Linked DNA regions of Endozoicomonas sp. GU-1. The protein of the gene in region 3 interacts with the protein of the main gene of each other region in a pairwise test. Links are inferred from orthologs where the notes say so. Each region holds a gene or a part of one and is shown on either strand. Other genes may lie near its edges.

Region 1 (3,134 bases), 2.2 Mb from region 3 along the record:
CGCTTAACCCCTCTTTGCTGCTGCAATTCAAGACCATAATCAGATAAAAACAACTCAGGTGCACCTGAGGCATTATTTCTTACCTCGATGTGCCGGAATGACAGTTTTCCGATTCCTGTACCAAACGCTTTGGCAACAGCCTCTTTCGCCGCAAAGCGCTTGGCCAGCCAGGCCGGTGAGGATGAACGTTGTTGCCATTGTGACAGCTCATGGTCCGTGAGAATTCTTCTGGCAAACGCCTCACCCAGCCGACTGAGTGAGCGCTCAATCCGATCGATACGGACAATATCTGTCCCTATGCCAACAATCACTTAAAACGCAGTCCGTGCAGCTGCCAACATAAGGGCTTTCATCTCACGCACCGCTGGTTTCAATCCCGTAAACAGGGCACGGGCAATGATCGAGTGACCAATATTCAGCTCATTGATACCGGCGATCAACGCAACAGGCTCAACATTCTGATAATTAAGGCCATGGCCGGCATTGACGATCAGTCCCTGTTCCAGACCAAATACCACCGCATTTCTAAGACGGTCAAGCTCATCCTGCATGGCTTCAGCCATCGAAGCTTCAGCGTAAGCGCCGGTATGCAGTTCAATTGCAGGCGCTCCGGCCCTGACAGCAGCTTCAATCTGATCCAGATCAGGATCAATAAACAGCGAGACTTCAATCCCCTGTTTTCCCAGGCGCTCACAGGCGGGAGCCACACTGTCAAACAGGCCTTTCACATCCAGTCCGCCTTCAGTGGTGACTTCTTCCCGCTTCTCCGGAACCAGGCAGACATGTTCGGGTTTGAGCTTTTCCGCAATGCCAACCATTTCATCGGTCACTGCCATCTCCAGATTCATTCTGGTCTGCAGAACGTCACGAATCCGGAATACATCATGGTCCTGAATATGTCGGCGGTCCTCGCGCAGGTGCAATGTGATGCCATCTGCCCCGGCCTCTTCAGCTTCAATTGCCGCCTGAACAGGATCAGGATAACGAATCCCCCTGGCCTGCCGGATGGTTGCAATATGATCAATGTTGACACCCAGCAAAATACGCTGATGAGGAATCATAAATACACCTGTTGTAGAAAATGTAGAAAATGGCGCAGTGAATTGTGCGACCGTTATCGGGGTTTGGAGAGTGCGCCATTTTCTACTAATGGCCTCTCCGGTGGCGTTTGAGGTTTTCTGCTAGTAAACAGCATGCGGCTCTGCATAGGCCTGTCTCCGATAAGCGGTTTCATGGCCTGCCTGGTAAAGCGCTTGAAACCAGGATAGAAATCAGCATTGGTGAAATCTCTGGCCGAAAGTGCTTGCAGCAACTCTGTGGTGTAGCAAAACGCTCGCTCATGGTAGCTGACTTGTCCATGGGTCGGTACCAGCCCATGCTCAGGTTCAAAGCGGTAGACCATGCCTTCTTTTAAAGGCGCGCCGCTGAACACGTCCCAGTCAAGCGGTGGAGCATAGCCGCACAGTTCCAGCAAATCCAGTTCAAAGGAACGGAGCAATGGCTCAAGAGGCACGTTCTGATGAAGATGGGCCAATAGGTCCCGGTATAAATCCGTCACGCCATCCACCAGCTGCCCCGGAATCATTGATCGCATCAACAACTCATTGGCATAGAACCCGCAATAAAGCCGTTCACCGGTCAGAAAGGTAAAGCGGTCAAGCTCCAGGTCAACCAGTGTTTTCAGCTCACTTCGCCCTTTCCAGCGCACCAGTACCTGATGAAAAGGCTGTAACAGCGAAGCCAGCCGGGACTTTGACTGCCGTACTCCCCGAACCACTATGGCCACACGGCCATGACCTGCCACTAAAAACTCAGCAATCACTGAACGCTCTTTATAAGAGCGCCGATGCAGCAACCAGGCTTTATGGAATTCATTACCAATCACAGGTTGTGATCATACCCCAGACTTTTCAGGGCACGCTCATCGTCAGACCAGCCTGCCTTGACCTTAACCCAAAGGTTCAGCATGACTTTTGAGTCGAACATGTGCTCCATATCTTTACGGGCCTCCTGTCCGATTTTTTTCAGTCGTGCTCCCCGGTCACCAATAACGATGGCTTTCTGACCCGCTCTTTCCACAAGAATCAAGGCGCTGATGGTCAACAGTGGACCTTTCGGCCGCAACTCATGCTTGAACTCTTCAATCTCCACCGTCACTTCATAAGGCAGCTCATCACCCAGCTGACGCATGACCTTCTCCCGCACCAGCTCAGCGGCAAGAAAACGGGAACTGCGGTCCGTCAGCTGATCTTCAGGAAAATGATGGACACCTGCCGGAATCAGCCGGGTAATCATTTCATCCAGCTGTTTCAGGTTATGGCCGTGCTGCGCAGAGATGGGCACCACCCCATGAAAATCCATTTTTGCCGACAGAGACTCAAGGTGCGGGATCAATTGCCCCTTATCCGTGATCTTGTCCACTTTATTAATCGCAAGAATAACCGGACAGCGGGCACCCTGTACCTTTTCCAGGACCATCTGATCCTCTTCATTCCAGGTCAGGCGGTCAACCACAAAAACAATGGCATCAATACCCGCCAGGGCACTGCTGGCCGCTTTATTCATATAGCGGTTGATCGCCTTTTTCTGCACCTTGTGCATGCCCGGCGTATCAACATAGACCGTCTGAACCTCCTGCTCCGTCTTGATACCCAGAACCTGATGGCGGGTAGTCTGGGGGCGGCGGGAGGTAATGGAAAGCTTCTGGCCGAGAAGGTGATTCAACAGGGTTGATTTGCCAACATTGGGTCTGCCAACAATGGCGACGTAGCCACAGCGGCTGTGTTCCGAAGCGGGATCGGAAAGGCTGAGTTCATGAGCAGCGGGCTCTTCACGATTTACATCAGATGTCATCTGTTTTCTGCGCTCTTAATGATCAACGCCAAGCAACTTCAATGCATTGCGAGCCGCCTGCTGTTCAGCACCACGACGACTCGACCCTTCCCCCTTCGACGGCTCATCCAGACATTCCAGTTCACAAATCACTGAAAAGTGCTGGTCATGAGCTTCCCCCTGAATATCTGTCACTTGATATTTTGGCAGTGACTGCTGCCGCGCCTGCAGATATTCCTGCAAGCGGGTTTTCGGATCTTTATTCTGCTCATCCGTCGTGGTCAGTTGATCCAGACGAGTGG
Region 2 (3,185 bases), 3.0 Mb from region 3 along the record:
CCATGTCAGTATCGTTAAAACTTTACTGTCACACGGAGCCAACCTCCACCAGTCACCAGCAGCCCTGGCCTGGGCATTCAGGAAAGGACAAACCGAAATCACTTACCTTCTGCAAAACCACATACCCGAGTTACAATGCCAACAACCAACGCCTCTGCAACTATGCATACGAACGTGCATCCGCAACCGATTGATCGAAAATCTGAACATCCGCGGGCAACCGGTGCGGCCAGCAATTGAAGCACTGCCACTGCCCGATCAATTGAAGAAGTTTATCTATAACCCACTGCTTCCAACACCTTCCTGAAACACTGAGACAGAAGAGATCAAGGTGGATAACCTCAAACCAGCCGCCCCGGTTTCTGTTCATGCCAGCTTTCAGTTCCTGTATCATCTCCCCCATAGAAATACCACGATGGAACCTGAATGAGCAGCAAACCGGCGGACAATTCTGACGCAGCAAATGATCAAGCAACCACCGAACAGTCCGTCTCCGCCAGGCTTATCGCAGGAAAATTTATCAGAGTCGCCATCCCTTCGCCTCTAAGGCAATTGTTCGACTACTTACCACCAGACACGCATTCTGCCACGGCCATTCGCCCTGGCAGCCGAGTTATCGTGCCTTTTGGCCCACGGCAAATGGTGGGGATTGTGCTCTCCATCGAATCCGCCACTGACATTCCTGCCAATAAGCTGAAACAAGTCATCTCTGTGCTGGATGAAGGGGCTCTTGTACCAGAGGATATTATCCAGCTATGCCAGTGGGCAGCCCGTTATTACCATCACAGCATCGGAGAAACCCTGCATCAGGCTCTGCCGAAAAACCTGCGCCTGGGAAAACCGGCATCCACCGGCAGCATTCCTTTCTGGTACCCCCTGGTTGAACCGGACAGTGAGTTACAAAACCAGCTGAAGCGCTCAAAAAAGCAGCTGGCCGCCCTGACCCTGATTGGTGAAAATCCTGACGGCATCAGCGCCACGGAGCTCCATGAATACGGTTTCAGCAAGAGCACTCTAAAAGAGCTGGTCAAAAAAGGATTAATCCATTCCCGGGATGTTGAGCCTTCCCCACGCCTGTTTACCGAAACCACCAACCCACTGAAGTCTGCTCACCTTCAGCTGAACGAAGAGCAGGCCTTTGCCTGTGAAGCCATTACCGATGGCCTGGGATCCTATCGCACTTATCTTCTGGAAGGCATCACCGGCAGCGGCAAAACCGAAGTGTACCTGCAGGCTATTTCAGCAGCATTGGCCAACGGTAAGCAGACATTAGTGCTGATTCCGGAAATCGGCCTCACGCCTCAGACGGTCAGGCGCTTTCGTGATCGTTTCAAGGTACCGGTTGCCTGCCTGCATTCGGGGCTCAGCGATGGTGAACGATTACAAGGCTGGCTCGAAGCGGCCAGGGGCACGGCTGGCATATTGATTGCCACCCGTTCAGGCATTTTCACCCCAATGCCACACCTTGGGCTTATTATTGTTGATGAGGAACATGACGGCTCTTATAAGCAGCAGGAAAGCCTGCGATATAACGCCAGGGATCTTGCCATATTCCGCGGCAGCCAATGCCACTGCCCGGTCGTCCTTGGATCGGCAACCCCTTCTCTGGAAACGCTACACAATGCGCATCAGGGAAAATACACCCAGCTTCACCTGAAGCAGAGAGCAGGGAATGCGCGTCCACCCGCCATGGAGCTGCTGGATATGCGCCACCAGGTTCTGAAAGACGGCTTATCCACAGAAATGCTGCAAAGAATGGCTGCTCATCTTGGACGAGGCAATCAGGTGATGGTTTTCCTGAACCGTCGTGGCTATGCGCCATCCATGATCTGTCAGGACTGCGGCACCATTATCGACTGCCCGCACTGCGATGCGCACATGACCATTCACCGTTACCCTCCCCATATGCACTGCCATCATTGCGATCTGCAACAGGCCATCCCATGGCAGTGCCCATCGTGCCGGAGCCGAAAGCTTCAACCTGTAGGCCAGGGTACGGAGCGGACAGAGCAGACCCTCAGCCAACACTTCTCCGGTTATCCCGTGCTGAGAATCGACCGGGACACCACTCGCAGAAAACAGGCGTTGAGCGATATGCTGGAGGAAGTGCAGTCCGGCAGACCCTGCATACTGCTGGGCACACAGATGCTGGCGAAAGGTCACCACTTCCCGAATGTGACCCTGGTTGCCATCGTCAATGCCGATGCCGGGCTATTCAGCTCTGACTTCAGAGGACCGGAAAGAACCGGCCAATTGATTATGCAGGTGGCGGGGCGATCAGGACGGGGGAATAAGCCCGGACAGGTTATTATTCAAACCTATAATCCCGAACACCCTGCGCTCCAGCTTCTGTCCATGAACGACTACAGCCGTTTTGCCAGCAGTCTGTTTATGGAAAGAAAAAGCCTGAATCTTCCCCCACAGGGATATTTAACCCTGGTTCGGTCAGAGTCGGTTAACCAGGGGGAAAGTGAAACCCTGCTCTCAGCGTTGAGGCACTATGCTGAGCGGGCAGCCGAAGGCAGCAATGTTCGGTTACTGGGTCCGATTCCAGCCCCCATGGAAAAGCGTCAGGGACGCTACCGCTGGCACCTTCTTATCCAGGGAAAAAGCAGAAATCATTTACACGCGGTGGTGAGTAGCGTTGTCAGCTACCTGGAAAGCCACCGGCTTCCCAGACAACTGAAGTGGACGGTAGATATTGACCCTCAGGAGATGAGCTAGAGCATCCGCGATATGGCCTGAATTTGTCCCCGCTGGAAGTTCTGCATGGCACTTTTTCGGGCAAAGTCGAGATATCTCCGGATTTCACTGTCCTGCAGGGATTTATAAGTGTAGAGAAAGATATCTCGCATTCTTTCCGGCATATCTTTCCGGATATAGGGCTTCTCCTGAGCTTTCAACACCTGGGCAGGTCTCATTGGCTGCTCGGCACCTGCGGGCATGACCTCCCGAAGCATTCGCTGGGCTCCCACTGAAGCACTGGCAGCCAGCTCGGTACTCAGCTCAACAGCATCAAGTGCTTCCATCAACTCTTCTATTAAAATTATCCGGTTATTTCTGGGCAGCTCCGCCGACAGTTTTTCCCGAATATACATCTCCATTTTTGCCTGATTGGCAGGATCACTGGCTTCAGCCTCAAGGCGGAGAATTTTCTTACCCAGGGGCGATCCGAACCAGTCAAT
Region 3 (3,153 bases):
CTCAGTAGCGGTACTTTCTCTTTCCTTGAACTGGCTGCTCATGCGACCATTCTTATAGGTGGCGGAAACTATGCTCCGGAAAGCCCCTTTACAAAAGTATTGTCATACATCCCACAAAAGGTTTATGACTTCGGTGCTACCAACGTTCTTTCCAACCGTGTTGCCCACAACGTCTTCCTGAGCCAGCTATTAAGATTACTGCCCGTTGCCAACGACTATGTCTGTGGCATGATGACACTGACGACCGAGGATGGCTATTATATTGACAGCGTTCTGGTAAATCAGGGATCAATACAGAACGACTCACAGTTTGAGCATATTGGCGACAATCTTTTTGTGCCAAAAAACAGAGGTATCACCAACCTGTTATTAGTTAAGCAGATGACCGGGTGGTCAACGGCAGGAAGCGCATACATCACTGAAAACCCAATTGACTTATTCGTCACTGTTTCTGATGGTCGACAAACGTCTACTATCAATGTCCAGAAAAGCTCATGCACATTGTACAGTTATGGAAAAGCTCAAGCCTCTATCATAAAGGGTGATGATGTATCTTTCTGTCTGACAAATTCTGGAACCGACTCAAAAGTATCAACGATTACTGCGCTAACATCTGCCTACGGTAAGCCAGCTCTTATGCGTATTCCCGGGGAAGCTTGCGAAAGCTATTAGTCCGGTATTCTGAATGATTAATGTTAATCTCTGACATTATCCAAACAGCACCACCCTCTGAGTAAAACAGGGTGGTTTTTACCTGAACAAATTATACCGGATAATAGCGACTGTCCGTTGCAATACCAGACATATCTATATCCCAATGTTCTACAGGGATCGATTCAACTTTCTGACACTCATGGGCCAGACCAATAAGTATTGGCTTTTTCGCAGTCCGGGTAAAAGCAAATGTTCTGTCATAGAAGCCTCCTCCCATACCTAGCCTTCTGCCAGCTTCATCAAAACCGGTTAAAGGTACAAGGACAACATCCAGCTTTTCCGGTGAAATCGGTTCTACCTCCTGCAAGGAAGGCTCAGGGATTCCAAAACGATTCAAAACCAGATGAGTGTTGGGCAGGTATTCAATAAACAGAAGGTTGTTATTCCTCCCAATCACTGGCAGATAACATTGTTTGCCAGAACTCCAGAGAAAATCACGGAGAACGTCCGGATTTATTTCGCCATCACTGGCTATATAAATTGCAATGTGCTGGCTATCTGCAAGCTCAGGCCGGGCACTGAGAATATCACACAACATTACACCAGCGCTGACCTGCTGGTCAGCGCTTAATGCCCGGCGGCGTTCGCGGAGAGAGGTTCTTAACTCAAAACGGGATATCATCATCAAAATCGTCAAAACCACCAGCAGGCTGTGGCTGGGGAGCCGATTGCGGTTGCTGCGACTGCGCTGGTTGATGCTGTTGCTGTTGTTGTGATGGTGATCCGTATTGCTGAGGCTGCTGCGGAGCATAAGACTGCTGCTGTTGCGGTGCCTGCTGCTGGTAGCCACCTCCCATCGGAGCACCCATAGCGCCTTCCTGGCGGCCATCCAGCATCTGCAGCTGGCCGCTGAATCCATCAACCACAATCTCGGTAGTATACCGATCCTGACCGTCCTGACCCTGCCACTTGCGTGTCTGCAGCTTACCTTCGATATAGACTTTTGATCCTTTACGAAGGTACTGTTGAGCGATCTCAGCCAGCTTGCCGAAAATAACCACCCGGTGCCACTCCGTTTTCTCCTGTTGCTGACCGGTATTACGATCTTTCCAGGACTCACTGGTTGCCAGACTCAGGTTGGCAACGGCACTGCCATTGGGAGTAAAACGTACATCCGGATCGTTACCCAGATTACCAATCAGTATTACTTTATTAACGCCTCGAGCCATTTAGCTTCTCCGCCATATTCACTCAAACTCAAATAGCCTCCAAGAACAGAGTCCATTCATTGAAGACACCATGGAGTGACCTTACAGGACCACTCCATATTAAAAATGCTCTATTAAAACAAAGGCCCTGTATCTGGTTACCCGTTTTTATTCTGTATCAACCCGCAGGTTTAATAGCTGAACCACATATATTGCAACTAGGAGGCTGTCCGAGAATAGACTGCCCTACTGCGGTGGCAGCAAATTGGTCTAAAAATTCCGTTTTGTTCGGCAAATAGCCCCGCTATTCACCTCACAAAACGAAATTTTTATCCTCAATTTTCTGCCATCCACGCTACGGGCGCTATTCTCGGTCAGCCTCCTAGCACTGCCCAAACTGCCTTAACTCGGACCAGTTCAGTGCCTGCTTATCAACTTTCAGATAAGCTGTTTTCTCAGCGGCAAGCACAGTCACTTCCTGAACACCGTCAATACCAGCTAGCCGTTCTCCCACCGAACTGACATCACCAAGCTCAGGATTCAGGGCCATTACCATAGTACTCACATAAGGTGGTTGCTTCATAGTAACAGACAACCAGCACCACAGGGCAGTGGGAATTGTACAAAGCATTATGACAGCGGGAACACCGCCATACTCCATGGCAACGCCCCCAAGGCTGCCGCCCAGGGCAGCCCCCATAAACTGACTGGTTGAGTAGCCTCCCATGACAGTACCACGGGTTCCCACTGGCGCGAGTTTGCTGACCAGGGATGGCAGCGTGGCTTCCAGAAAATTAAAACCAAAAAAGAAAATCAATAAGCCCGCCAACAACATCGTGGCACTGTGCATGCCTTGGTAAAACAGCGCAAAAGCCACGAACAGAATGACAATGCTGAAGCTGTAACACTGCTTCAGCAGTCGCTGACGCTCACTGAAAATGATAAGGGGGATCATCATAAAAAATGACAGGCCCAGGACGGCCAGATAAATACCGCCATGAGCAGAGCGGTCAAAATCTTTGCTCAACAGCTCGGGAATAAAAATAAATAAAGCCATCAACACAAAATGGAGGGTAAAAATGCCAATAATGTGCCTCAGCAACTCCGGGTTAGTGAAGACCTGATGCAACACCTGACGATCAACAGAACTGTTTAAGTCCCGCCGTTTAATGACCGGCGTTGGCACCAGCAGGATAATCACCAGCATCGCTGCCACCGCCATCAGGGCATTAGCGATAAAGAGTCCGGACAGCCCCCAGATATCACTGACCACGGGCCCCAGCACCATGGC

What was found.
Region 1: the proteins of ssb (region 3) and recO interact in binary tests that used the Escherichia coli proteins (3 or more experiments, as listed by UniProt). The link is inferred for Endozoicomonas sp. GU-1 from one-to-one orthologs.
Region 2: the proteins of ssb (region 3) and O3276_RS22205 interact in binary tests that used the Escherichia coli proteins (3 or more experiments, as listed by UniProt). The link is inferred for Endozoicomonas sp. GU-1 from one-to-one orthologs.

The regions. Positions count from the first base shown.
Region 1 is NZ_CP114771.1:151,708-154,841, reverse strand. What follows is about bases 1-2,977. They hold recO (DNA repair protein RecO), read right to left. Parts: upstream 1,886-2,977; coding sequence 1,115-1,885; downstream 1-1,114. Other genes in these bases: rnc (ribonuclease III), read right to left, coding at 2,869-2,977; era (GTPase Era), read right to left, coding at 1,882-2,853; pdxJ (pyridoxine 5'-phosphate synthase), read right to left, coding at 312-1,061; acpS (holo-ACP synthase), read right to left, coding at 1-311. Also shown: more of rnc, read right to left, coding at 2,978-3,134. UniProt on the Escherichia coli protein: Involved in DNA repair and RecF pathway recombination.
Region 2 is NZ_CP114771.1:5,306,556-5,309,740, reverse strand. What follows is about bases 48-3,075. They hold O3276_RS22205 (primosomal protein N'), read left to right. Parts: upstream 48-426; coding sequence 427-2,724; downstream 2,725-3,075. Other genes in these bases: O3276_RS22200 (DUF2059 domain-containing protein), read right to left, coding at 2,721-3,075; O3276_RS22210 (ankyrin repeat and SOCS box protein), read left to right, coding at 48-307. In the rest of the region: more of O3276_RS22210, read left to right, coding at 1-47; more of O3276_RS22200, read right to left, coding at 3,076-3,185.
Region 3 is NZ_CP114771.1:2,319,006-2,322,158, forward strand. What follows is about bases 102-3,097. They hold ssb (single-stranded DNA-binding protein), read right to left. Parts: upstream 1,884-3,097; coding sequence 1,320-1,883; downstream 102-1,319. Other genes in these bases: O3276_RS09440 (hypothetical protein), read left to right, coding at 102-672; O3276_RS09445 (5-formyltetrahydrofolate cyclo-ligase), read right to left, coding at 764-1,339; O3276_RS09455 (MFS transporter), read right to left, coding at 2,245-3,097. In the rest of the region: more of O3276_RS09440, read left to right, coding at 1-101; more of O3276_RS09455, read right to left, coding at 3,098-3,153. UniProt on the Escherichia coli protein: Plays an important role in DNA replication, recombination and repair. Binds to ssDNA and to an array of partner proteins to recruit them to their sites of action during DNA metabolism. Acts as a sliding platform that migrates on DNA via reptation.